Regions from separate parts of the Phyllobacterium sp. LjRoot231 genome, predicted to be linked through region 2. Evidence: predicted binding sites of a transcription regulator. Region 2 holds the regulator's gene; each other region holds the start of a gene.
What was found. The regulator LexA, encoded in region 2, represses DNA repair genes until DNA is damaged. The targets are predictions, from matches to a motif close to TGTTCNNNNTGTGTTCNG.
Positions count from the first base shown of each region.

Region 1: ACSQ3H_RS14600 (Y-family DNA polymerase) is a predicted target of LexA. The motif match lies at 2,418-2,435, and genes of this name have one in related genera.
Region 3: ACSQ3H_RS20770 (glycosyl transferase family 2) is a predicted target of LexA. The motif match lies at 2,489-2,506, and genes of this name have one in related genera.

Region 1 is NZ_CAXUQT020000001.1:2,957,065-2,961,224, forward strand. It holds gene ACSQ3H_RS14590 (hypothetical protein) at 1-428, shown strand, start outside; gene recJ (single-stranded-DNA-specific exonuclease RecJ) at 505-2,295, shown strand; gene ACSQ3H_RS14600 (Y-family DNA polymerase) at 2,455-3,699, shown strand; gene ACSQ3H_RS14605 (hypothetical protein) at 3,946-4,143, shown strand.
Region 2 is NZ_CAXUQT020000001.1:3,109,197-3,113,356, reverse strand. It holds gene ACSQ3H_RS15340 (Gfo/Idh/MocA family protein) at 1-399, opposite strand, end outside; gene ACSQ3H_RS15335 (ThuA domain-containing protein) at 399-1,181, opposite strand; gene ACSQ3H_RS15330 (TOBE domain-containing protein) at 1,220-1,570, opposite strand; gene lexA (transcriptional repressor LexA) at 1,729-2,445, shown strand; gene ACSQ3H_RS15320 (ComEC/Rec2 family competence protein) at 2,442-4,160, opposite strand, start outside.
Region 3 is NZ_CAXUQT020000001.1:4,159,538-4,163,697, forward strand. It holds gene ACSQ3H_RS20750 (S49 family peptidase) at 1-215, shown strand, start outside; gene ACSQ3H_RS20755 (hypothetical protein) at 300-485, shown strand; gene ACSQ3H_RS20760 (4-(cytidine 5'-diphospho)-2-C-methyl-D-erythritol kinase) at 491-1,369, shown strand; gene moaB (molybdenum cofactor biosynthesis protein B) at 1,372-1,923, shown strand; gene ACSQ3H_RS20770 (glycosyl transferase family 2) at 1,927-2,469, opposite strand; gene ACSQ3H_RS20775 (PA0069 family radical SAM protein) at 2,584-3,735, shown strand; gene ACSQ3H_RS20780 (ribonuclease HII) at 3,902-4,160, shown strand, end outside.

The DNA.
Region 1 (4,160 bases), 150 kb from region 2:
ATCCCCAAAACTTCAGTGCGACCATCGAATATGGCGGCTTGGACGCACGTGCTATCGTATCGATCAATGGTGTAAGGGCCAGCAATGTGCCAGGCATCTATCCGGTCAGGGACGGACCGGACGATCCCGTGGTGCGCAGCCTTCTCGACCAGGCCTTCCAATACCACAGCACCCAGCCCGGTCAGATCGCGCAGCGGACGAATGTGAGCTATGGCAACCGGGCGATGGCCTGCGTCAGTTCCGATGATCCGCAGAAGAAGGATGATTTTCTGGTCTGCGCAACGGGCGTGCTTGGCCGCTACATGCTTATCCAGCCCGTCATCAACTACAGGCTCAGTTCAAAAGAACTCGTGGATCGCCAGCTTACAGACTTCGCGTCGTCCGTTGCCTCCACCGTAAGCGCTCTGGCATTACCACCCGGGAACTGAGCAACTATTCGCGATTGCCGTTGGATACGCCTTTCGAAGCATTGCATTCATTGCCGCCGAATGATTGAACGGGTCGATGATACCTGAACGGCTTTTCCTCGGCGTTGAACAATCGGCAACCGGTCTGAAATGGATCGACCGGCTGGGGCAGCGCGAGGCCAATATAGCGCTGGCCATGGCGCAAAACCACGGCTTTCCTGACCTGGTGACGCGGGTCTTGGCGGGCAGAGGTGTCGGCCTGGACGAGGCGGCTGCCTTCATGGAGCCGACGATCAAGAGCCTCATGCCTGATCCTGCTTCTCTAACCGACATGAACAAGGCGGCGGAGCGCATCGCCAAAGCGATCGCGGGCAAAGAGAAAGTCGCTATTTTCGGCGACTATGATGTGGATGGCGCCTGTTCTTCGGCGATCCTGTCGCGCTTCCTCACCCATTATGGCATTGCCAACCGGATTTACATCCCCGACCGGATTTTTGAGGGTTACGGCCCCAATCCAGCAGCCATGCAGGAACTGGCACAACAGGCGTCGCTGATCGTCACGGTGGACTGCGGCACCAACAGTGCGGCGGCGATTGCGGCGGCCAAGGAAGCCGGTGCCGATGTGGTCGTGCTCGATCACCATCAGGTCGGCGGCGAATTGCCGGCTGCCGCGCATGCGGTGGTCAATCCGAACCGCGAGGATGATCTGTCTGGGCAGGGCCATCTTTGCGCCGCCGGCGTGGTGTTTTTGACGCTGGTGCAGACGTCGCGGGTGTTGCGCGAGCAGCACGTCAACATGGGTGTTCTCGCCCCTGATCTCCTGTCATTGCTCGATCTCGTGGCGCTGGCGACGGTGTGCGATGTGGTGCCGCTGAAGGAGCTCAACCGGGCTTTCGTGGTCAAGGGTATTCTCGTTGCGCGAGCTCAGCAAAACGCTGGTCTCGCCGCGCTGGCGCGGGTGTCGCGCATCGGTGAACCGTTAAATGCCTTTCATTTCGCATACTTAGTGGGTCCCCGGATAAATGCCGGCGGGCGGATCGGCGATGCCGGGCTGGGCGCAAGGCTGCTGACGCTGGACGATCCGAACGAAGCGATGCGCATTGCCGAGGAACTCGACCGGCTGAACCAGGAACGCCAGGCGATGGAAACGATCATGCTGGAACAGGCGGAGGCCGAGGCGATGGTCGAGCTTTCCGCTGGATCCGGGCCTGCGGTTCTGGTCACTGCCAGCGACGATTGGCACCCCGGCATCGTCGGGCTGATCGCAGCGCGGCTGAAGGAGCGAACCCGGCGTCCGGCCTTCGCGATAGCTTTCAACGCCAACGGCACAGGCAGTGGTTCGGGCCGCTCGATCAATGGTTTTGACCTTGGAAAACTGGTGCGGAACGCCGTCGAACGGGGGCTTCTGGTCAAGGGTGGTGGGCATGCCATGGCGGCCGGAATCACCGTGGAACGCAGTAAAATGGGGGCTTTACGGGCGTTTTTCGAGGAAAGCGCCAGCGAAATTGTCGGGCAATTGCGCGGCAACGCGTCGCTCGCCATCGACGGCGCGTTGAGCGCCGCGGGGACGACCGTGCCGCTCTACGATACCATGGAAAGGGCGGGTCCCTATGGCTCCGGACACCCGCAGCCCGTACTGGTTTTGCCGCATCACAGGCTGGTTGATGCGAGAACGGTTGGCACGGCGCACGTCAAGGCGACGTTGGAAGGCGCGGACGGCAAACGCATCAATGCAATCGCCTTCCGGGCCGTCGGCAGCCCGCTTGGGGACTTTCTTTTCAACCAGTTAGGCCAGTCGCTGCATGTGGCGGGGAACCTCGCGCTCAACCACTGGAACGGCTCCACCACCACGCAATTCCGCATCCTCGACGCGGCTAAAGCTGTGTGAGATCGCCGGATTCGTCTTCCATTTTTGAAGATTCTTGCGCCATTTTCGCAGATTCTTGTGCAGGAATCGGCGAAACTTATCCTCATTTTCCGCAGAATCCTGTTCCAATTTTTTGCGATCCGTGTTCTAGTTTTGTTCTCAGCTGAGAACTTTTTGAACATGCGTAAACCGACCCATCCTGAAAAGCTGTATCTGGATTTCGACAGCTTCTTTGCCAGCGCCGAGCAACAGCTCAATCCGGCGCTGCAAGGACGCCCGGTTGCAGTTGTGCCGCTGGACTCGCCTCATACGAGTGTCATCGCCGCCAGCCGGCAGGCGAAGCCCTTCGGTATCAAGACCGGCACATCGGTACGTGAGGCGAAGGAGAAATGTCCGGATATCGTCTTCATCGAGGCACGACCGGACATATACGTAAAGTTGCATAATCGCATCCTCGAGACGATAGAGCGCTGCGTGCCGATCGCCGCCGTCCGCTCCATCGACGAGGTGAGTTGCAACCTGCTGCAATCGGAAGCGCGCGACGCGCCGGGACTGGCGGCGCGGATCAAGCGTGCCTTGCATGACGAGATCGGGCCGATCCTCACCTGTTCGATCGGCATTTCCGTCAATGAGCTCCTGGCCAAGATCGCGGCGGAAATGGACAAGCCGGACGGTTTCGTGCTGCTCGACCATGACGATTTGCCGGGACGCCTGTTCGATCTCGAATTGCGCGACTTGCCGGGCATCTCCAAGGGCATGGCGGCACGCTTGAGCGAGGCTGGCGTCCGTGACATCAGAGGCTTGTGGGACCTCGCGCCAAAGCACGCCCGCGCCATCTGGAACAGCGTCGAGGGCGAGCGCTTCGTTGCGGCGCTGCATGGCTATGCGGTGGAAAAGCCGGAGACGGTCAAGCGCATGTTCGGCCATGGCCGCAATCTGCCGCCGGACTGGCGCGCGCCGGAAAAGGTGCTGCAATGCGCAAGGCTGCTGGCGCTCAGCGCCGCACGCCGCCTGCGCCGCTCGCATTACCGCGCCGGGGCGATGAGCTATACGATTGGTTCGCGGCGCGACAGCCGCGTGACGCTGGAAGGCCAATTCCGTCCGGCGCGTGACGATCACACTTTTCTAAATTGTCTCAATGATTTGCACGCGAAAATGATTGCGGCGGGTGAGATGCGCAATATCAGCAATGTGACGGTGGTGCTGCATGATCTGTCGGCTGAAGAGGAGGCGAGCCGCGACCTGTTCGACACAGGCGTGAGTGTGAAACAGCGCGGCCAGTGGGAGCGGGTGTCGGATATGCTCGATAAGGTACGCGTGCGGCACGGATCGAAGGCGCTCAACCTCGGCCCGAACAACGGACCGGGCAATTATATCGGCTCGAAGATTGCGTTTGGGCGGATACCGGAGGCGGAGGATTTTTGAGGGCGTGGTTCCTTCCCGTGCAATACTCCTTCCTCTCTCGTGCAATGCTTGTTCCTCCCTCATGCAATGCACCTTCCTCCCTCATGGTGAGCTTGTCGAACCACGCAAAACGGCTGTGCGTGGTTCGACAAGCTCACCATGAGGGAGGAAGGTGGACGGCAGACAAATCGCGGCAAAAGCCGATGTCAAAGCGCAGTCGCCATGCTAAAGCGGATGCGAATCCGATCCGCACAAGAGGAGACAGATATGGGAATTGTCAAAATTGCTGCCGCCCTTGTGGCTTTATCCATGCTTGCCGGTTGCAACAGCACGCGCAATAACTGGCAGTCCCGTGTGGAAAATTATTTCATGAACCCGGCCCGCTCCTGTGCCTCCGGTTACTATGATTGCACCCTTCGCAGCAGCAACAGGACACACGACGAGACCCAGAACATCCGGCACTGAAATCATGCGGAATGGGG
Region 2 (4,160 bases):
CCGGCGGGCAGTTTGCAACTGTGCTACGTTGCGATAAGTCAGGTTGACCATGCCGACCAGATTGGCCTTTTCGGCGGTTTCGGCCATTTCCATGGCATCGTGAAAGTTCGTCGCCAGTGGCTTTTCGCAAAAGACATGCTTGCCGGCGGCAAGACACTTCATTGTTGTGGAATGATGGGCGCTGTCGGGTGTTACATTGGCGACAGCGTCAAACTCACCCCAGGCGAGCGCATCTTCAAGTGACGTAAACGCCCGCTCGAAAGAGTATTTATCTCGAAACGCCTCCGCCCTGCCCTTGTCGACGTCAACCGCACCGGCGAATGTGACACCTTCAATATCGATAAAGTTTCTGGCGTGGGCGCTCGCCATATGGCCAGTCCCCAGGATTAATAGACGCATCAACGAAAACCTTCCTCGCCGGACTCGTGCAAACTGCCGCCGCGTGCCGTGATCGGCTCCAAAGCTTTCTCAACCGGCACATTCGGCGCCTCCGTGATAGCCGGAAAACGCAGCGGATTATACGCCCAGTTCACCGCATTGCGCAGCACCAGTCCCACCGTTTCGTCATGATAAGTCGGATAGGTTTCATGTCCCGGGCGGAAGTAGAAAACATTCCCAGCACCTTTTCGATAGGTAAGCCCTGAGCGAAACACCTCGCCGCCCTGGAACCATGATACGAAAACAGTCTCCAGCGGTTCGGGTACCGAGAACGGTTCGCCGTACATTTCCTCATTTTCCAGCTCGAAAAATGCGGGCAAACCCTTAGCGATGGGATGGCCGGGATTGACGACCCAGAGGCGTTCCCGCTCACCCGCCTCCCGCCAGTTCAAAGCGCAGGGTGACCCCATCAATCTTTTGAAAATCTTCGAAAAGTGCCCCGAATGCAGGACGATCAGTCCCATGCCTTCCCATACCCGCTTGGCGACGCGCTCGACTATCTCGTCGGCAACATCGCCATGCGCGCGGTGCCCCCACCAGACAAGCACATCGGTCTCCTCCAGCACCTTGTCCGTCAGGCCGTGTTCCGACTCCTGCAGAGTGGTGGTTTTGATGCTGAGGTTGGTATCGCTCCTCAAAAGCTTGGCGATCTGGTTGTGCATGCCTTCCGGATAGATGTCGGCAACGGTTTTATTGATCTGTTCATGGACGTTCTCGCCCCAGATAAGCGTGCGAATTGCCATTGGACTTTCCTTGTCTCATGTTTGATGCGGAGATTTTGTCAATTTGCCGCCGGGCGGCCCGATTGGTCAAAACGGTGGATGTTGTTGTTAACGGGCGTAACGCAAAGCAGTTCCCCAGGTTGTTGATGGGCCGAGCCATCCTGCCGCACGACCAAGGGTTCCTTTGCACCGATATCGATATAGAGGAAGCTCTCAGATCCAAGGTTTTCCGCTAACAGAAGTTTGCCCTTCCACAGACCGTCCTTGTCCTTGATTTCCAAGTGTTCCGGACGCACACCCAATATATCGGTCTTGTAAGCGCCTGCGAATTCCGCGGTCAGGAAATTCATCTTGGGCGAGCCTATGAAACCGGCGACAAAGATCGATTCCGGCTTTTCATAAAGCTCCAATGGCGCCAATCCAGCGGCCCGCCGGTTATTCCGGCTAAATAACGGTCAAGTGCGTTTCTCGGCTCGCATACACCACATATTAATCCTTGTAGAACACAACTGGAACAGATAGTGTTTGTTCTGGTTTTGTTTTTCCGATTCCACGCAAAGGATCGCCGATGCTCACGCGTAAACAACATGAACTCCTGCTCTTCATCCACGAGCGTCTGAAGGAAACGGGCATACCGCCTTCATTCGACGAGATGAAGGATGCATTGGATCTTGCATCGAAATCCGGCATCCACCGGCTGATCACTGCGCTCGAAGAGCGCGGCTTCATTCGCCGGCTTGCAAACCGTGCACGAGCGCTGGAAGTTCTGCGCCTGCCCGACTCGATCGCTCCCGGCCTCAACGCCCAACGAAAATTCTCTCCGAGTGTCATTGAAGGAAGTCTTGGCCGGAATGTCGCTCCGCCGCGACAAACACGCCAATCCGACGACTCGAATGGTTCAACCGTGATCAATATCCCGGTCATGGGCCGCATCGCCGCTGGTGTGCCAATTTCCGCAATTCAGAACCAGACCCACATGATCGGCCTGCCCCCGGACATGATTGGTAGCGGCGAACACTACGCGCTCGAAGTCAAAGGCGATTCGATGATCGAGGCCGGGATTTTCGATGGCGATACCGTCGTGATCAAGCGCGGCGATACCGCTAATCCCGGCGAGATCGTTGTTGCGCTGGTTGATGATGAGGAGGCAACGCTCAAGCGCTTTCGTCGTAAAGGAGCATCGATTGCCCTCGAAGCGGCGAACCCGGCCTACGAGACACGCATTTTTGGTCCGGATCGCGTTCAGGTGCAGGGAAAGCTGGTCGGTCTTATACGACGATACTAGCAGTCAGCCGATTTTTCACAGGCTGCCGCCTCATCGCTATCAGCGTTCACACGTTTACGGGATTTGTAGTCCTCGATATTGCGGGCGGCGCGGGAGTAGGTCCGATAGGTGTTCCAAGGCCGGTCCGGCGGCCCAACGGCGTAGTTGATGCTGGCAGACCGGAGTCGTCGAAGGCGGGAATCGTTTGCTTCGGCAAGGACCACTTCTGGTGATTTATTCCTGGCGATTGTCGGGGGTAGCGGTTCGGGCGGTTTTAAAGTTATTTCCGCAGTTCCATGCAATGCCAAATCACGCTTGGTGAGCACCAGTGTGTTCTTGTCCCCGCAGATTGTCGGTGCGCCGGCAAAGGCCAGGATGACAATGTCCCCTTCCCCACAAGCCAATACGGTCTGCTTGCGATCGTCCGTATAGGCGATTATCAATCCGCCCGGCTCTCGTGCGGTACAAAGTTTTTCAACACATTCAAACTGCGTTTCTTTGGAAAGCGCACCAGCCTTCAGCGGCTTTACCACCTCGTTTATCCCATAGCCCTGCTGCCAATTGTTTAAACTGAATGCACTGCCGGCCGTGCGATTGATTGCGAGATCTCTGTCACCCGTGCGCAATGCGACCAGTTTTCCATCCTCCGAAACGATAATGCCGGGCTCTTGCGCTCGGAGCATGAACAACGCTGCGGTTGCGAGGACGGGTATACTACAGAGGCGCAGACGCGTTGAAAGAAACAGGAGCAAGATAAGACCAACGCTCATAAGGACCAACGTGCCCTGTGGCATCAGGCCAAGATTGCCGCTTGGAGAGCGCGAAGCGACCATTTTTGCAATAGCGATGACGATCTCGATCCCCTGTCCCATGACCGTAAAGGGTAGCCAATCCAGATCGAATGGCATGGCCAGCAAACCGAGCACTGCAAACGGCATGACAAACACTGAAATGACCGGAAGCGCGAGAGCATTGCCGACAAGCCCGAAGGGCGCGGTATTGTTGAAATGATAGGCCGCAAATATTGAGCTTGCGGTCCCGGCAACCACTGATGTCATGGCAATCGCACCGATATGGTTGATGGCCTTCAGCGGTAGAGCCAGAAGCAAATGATTGGACACACCTCTCCGGAAGGCGCGCCTGCCCTGCCGATGCGACCACCAGCTATAAAATGCGATCAAAGCGGCGGTTGCCGAGTACGACATCTGAAAGCTCGGTCCGAGAATTTCGTGCGGCGAGATGGCAATGGTAATCAACGCTGCAATGGCGAGGTTGCGCATCGATATCGCCGCCCGGTCGACGGTCATGGCTAAAAGCATGACCGCGAGCGTTACAAAACTGCGCTGGGCAGCAACATCGGAGCCTGAAAGCAACAAATAGAATGCGGAACCCATGAGGGCGATCACCGCCGAGAATTTCTTCACCGGAAACCGCGCCGAAAATCCGGGAAAGAACGCCATGATCGCGCGTAGCGAACCGATGATCGTTGCGGCTACCAGTGCCATGTGAAAACCGGAGATCGACAGGATATGCGAAAGTCCACTCAAGCGAAAAGCGTTGTTGGTGTCATCGCTGATGCCATCGCGCTGCCCTGTGATCAGCGACGCAGCGATGTCACCCGGTTCGCCTCTAATGTTGCGCAGGATGCGCTGGGTGAGTTGTTGCCTGATATTTGCGATCGCCATCAATGTCGTCGCAACTGGCCCTGTGTCCAAAGCCACAGGCACTGTTTCAAG
Region 3 (4,160 bases), 1.1 Mb from region 2:
TCGGATTGGTCGATAGTCTCGGGGATATGCGCTCCTATCTTCTGTCGCAATACGGTCCGAAAACCAGGTTGAAACTCATCTCGCAGCCGCGCGGCCTGTTCGGGCGCAAATTACCGTCAGCCGAGACCAAAATTGAGGCACTCGGAGCCAATCTGGCCAGCGGCCTGATCGACGCCGCTGAAGAACGCGCGCTTTGGTCGCGATTTGGACTATGATCTGACCAATCTGGATTTTGGCAAGATGAGCGCTCCGTGCTATTGTCGGTGAGGAATGATATCGCTTTTTGAGGTTTATGCGCGATGCCACAGTTGATCTTTTTTGCCCTAGTCGGCTGTGCTGCCTATTACGGCTATCGTTCATTCAAGAAAGAAGCGCAGCGCGTTTCGAAGCGGGTTCGCGAGGCTGAAAAAGAAGTGCAGAACCGTGCACAGGGGACATTGGTACAGGATCCCGAGACCGGCGAATACCGTTTGCGCAAAGACTGATTCCCATGCTGGATAGTGTTGAGCGTACGATCAGCCTGATTGCCCCCGCCAAGATCAATCTGGCGCTGCACGTGACAGGGCGCAGGGATGATGGCTATCATCTTCTCGACAGTCTGGTCGTGTTCGCGCATTTTGGCGACAAGGTGAGCGTGAAACACGCGCTGGTCGATTCCTTCGAGATATCCGGCCCGTTCGGGAGCGACTTGCCGAGTGACGAAGGCAATCTTGTGCTCAAGGCAAGGGACGCTCTGCGCGCAAAATTTCCCCAGCAAGCCGCTCCAGTTGATATCCGCCTTGAAAAAAATCTTCCAATTGCTTCCGGCATAGGTGGCGGGTCGAGCGACGCGGCGGCGGCATTGCGCGCACTGACGGCGCTGTGGGGCATCGGAACGCAACAGTTGGCTGCAATCGGCCTGACCCTGGGCGCGGATGTCCCGATGTGCCTGCATGGCCAACCGTTGATTGCACGGGGCATCGGCGAAGACATCGAACGTATCGCCACCTTCCCGCATTTGCCGATGGTTCTCGTCAATAATGGCGTTTCAATCTCGACCCCGCAGGTCTTCGAGGCGCTGGCAAAACGCGACAACCAGCCCCTTCCCAACCTGCCGAAACTTTTTAGTCTGCATGATGTCTGCGTCTATCTCGCGCAGACGGACAACCATCTTTTTTCAGCGGCTGAAAAGCTGATCCCATCAATTGGCGACACGATGAATGCGTTGCGTGGCACGGCTCCCCGGCTGGTGCGCATGTCCGGTTCTGGCGGCACGTGTTTTGCAATTTACGGTAGCGACCGCGAGGCCGAAACTGCGGCAGCGGCTCTTAAGCAAAACAATCCGGACTGGTTCGTCGTCGCAACATACAGTGCCATGAAAGGAAGCTGATCTTGGCTCGTATCGATGAGACACGCCCCTTTGTACCGGTCAAGATCGCCGTTCTAACGGTTTCCGATACGCGCACGCTCGAAGACGACAAGTCAGGAAGCACCCTGGCAGAGCGGCTCCTCGCCGCCGGCCATACATTGGCGGAACGCGCCATTGTCACCGATGATCGGACGAAAATTCGAGATCGCGTGCTTTCCTGGTCAAAGGACCCGCAAATCGACGTGATCATTACCACTGGTGGCACTGGCTTTACCGGCCGTGACGTAACGCCTGAGGCCCTGGAACCGATCTTCGAGAAGCGCATGGATGGCTTTTCCGAAGTGTTCCACCGGATTTCCTATGACAAGATCGGTACATCGACAATTCAATCGCGGGCGACTGGCGGCGTCGTCAACGCGACCTTCGTCTTCGTGATTCCGGGCTCGCCGGGTGCCTGCAAGGACGCCTGGGATAATATTCTGCAGTATCAGCTGGATTATCGGCACATGCCATGCAATTTCGTTGAGATCATGCCGAGGCTGGACGAGCATCTGAAGCGCAGCGGCAAGGGCTAAGCCTTATTTCAAATCGGCCGGAATGATCTCTGCCCGAAGCCGTTTCATGGCAAGGCCGCGCGCTATATCAACCGCCCTCTTGCCGGGACTGAACAATGCCATGGATTGGCGCTTCGAAATAAGCAGCCCATCGGCCAAGGGATTGCCTGGGGAGAACACGCGGCTGAGAAATGGCCTGCGGTGCGTGTGCGACCGGGTGAAGCAAGCAGGCCCCTGCATGCGTTCTGCATGAACCGCAACGGGTTCGATCCACCCATCCAATAGTCTCGCGCCCGGTTCGAGAAACAGGAACCATTCGCTACGCGCGCGCCTGAACCCGTCGATCAAAGTCTGATCCTGCAGAAAGATGCAGCCGGCCGCATCGGCAACGCGATGGGTCTGATCGACAGAACCGTGATCAATGATGATCACATCGCTCAAAATGCCTTCGACAGCCCCTCCCACCAGACCGCCGAGCGTTCTGGCCAAAGCCTCATCCGAATTTTGGGTTTCAATCAGGACGGAAATCATCAGGAGCCAATATAGTATTATTATAGGAATTTCCATCACTCCTTTTGGCGCAGATTGTTCTTGCTTTGTTCTCAAACTTTGCTAGGAATACATTCATGTTGCGGCTGTGGCGAGCGACTCGTTTCGCTCCTTGCCAAGGAGAGAATGCAAATGAACATCGTGGTGCAAGCAGACAAGGCGGCCTTCGGACAAGGCCGGGCACAACATGCCAATGCTTTGATCGAGGAAGCCGGTCTGCGGATCGATCATGAGCGCCGTCGCGGCCGTGGCGCCGGTATCAATCCAACAGGCAGGTTCGAGGCCGAAAGCCGCCATGTCTACGATGATGGCTGGGAAACCATCGAGGATCTGCCGCCTTTCAAGACTGAAGTTCAGATCGAAAAGCCGCGCACGATCATCACCCGCAATGACTCGCCGGATATCGGCTTCGACCGTTCGATCAATCCCTATCGTGGCTGCGAACATGGCTGCATCTATTGTTTTGCCCGCCCGACACATACGTATATGGGCCTCTCTGCCGGATTGGATTTCGAGTCGAAGCTCTTTGCCAAGCCTGACGCGGCGAAGATGCTGGACAAGGAATTGTCGAGGCCTGGGTACGCGGCAAAGACAATAGCAATCGGCACCAACACCGATCCCTATCAGCCGATCGAGAAGAAATGGCGCATCATGCGGGATATCCTTCAAGTGCTGGAAGCGCACCAGCACCCCGTTGGAATCGTTACAAAATCCGCATTGGTGATGCGCGATCAGGACATTCTGGCGCGTATGGCCGAGAAAGGTCTCGCCAAGGTAGCCCTGTCGGTGACGACGCTCGATGGAAAGCTGGCGCGCACCATGGAGCCACGTGCCTCGACCCCAACGCGGCGTCTGCAAGCACTTCGCAGTCTGTCGGACGCCGGTATTCCGGTCAGTGTCATGGTGGCGCCAATCATTCCCGGGCTGAACGATCATGAGATCGAGCGTATCCTCGACAGCGCCCATGCGATGGGCGCGCTGGAGGCTGGTTATGTGCTTTTGCGCCTGCCACTGGAGGTCAGTCCGATCTTCAAGGAATGGCTGCTGCGCAACTATCCGGATCGCTATCGCCACGTCCTGTCGCTGGTGCGATCGATGCGCGGCGGCAAGGATTACGATGCGGAATGGGGCAAACGCATGCGCGGCGAAGGGCCCTATGCCTGGCAGATCGGCAGGCGGTTCGAGATAGCGGCCAAACGGCTCGGCATCAATGTGAACAAGCGGCGGCTGCGCACTGATCTGTTCGAGGCGACCCCCGGAAGCGAACAATTGTCGCTGTTGTAAGCGCCTTGACGTGACAATTGCGAAAGTTTTTGGATGGATTGGCAGTAAAATCAATAACTTACTTCCGTCAGGCAGCCCCCCCTCAGCCTGACGTGACCCTGGCGTCCGCCCCATCTGCGCCAGGGGACTTGCAGAGAATCAGAGCGAATGCGAGGCTCGTCGCAACATGGCTCGATCGCGTTCTGATTCTCTGCTTCTTCCTATCGAACCTGGCAAACCGGATTTTGTCAGCGAGCGGAAACTTATGCGCAGCGGGATTGAGTTTATCGTCGGTATTGACGAAGCCGGGCGCGGCCCGCTGGCGGGGCCGGTGGTGGCTGCTGCTGTCATTCTGAATCCAAAGAAAATCCCTGACGGTCTCGACGATTCGAAGCGGCTGACAGCGCAACGCCGTGAGGAACTGTTTGATATCATTACGGAAACAG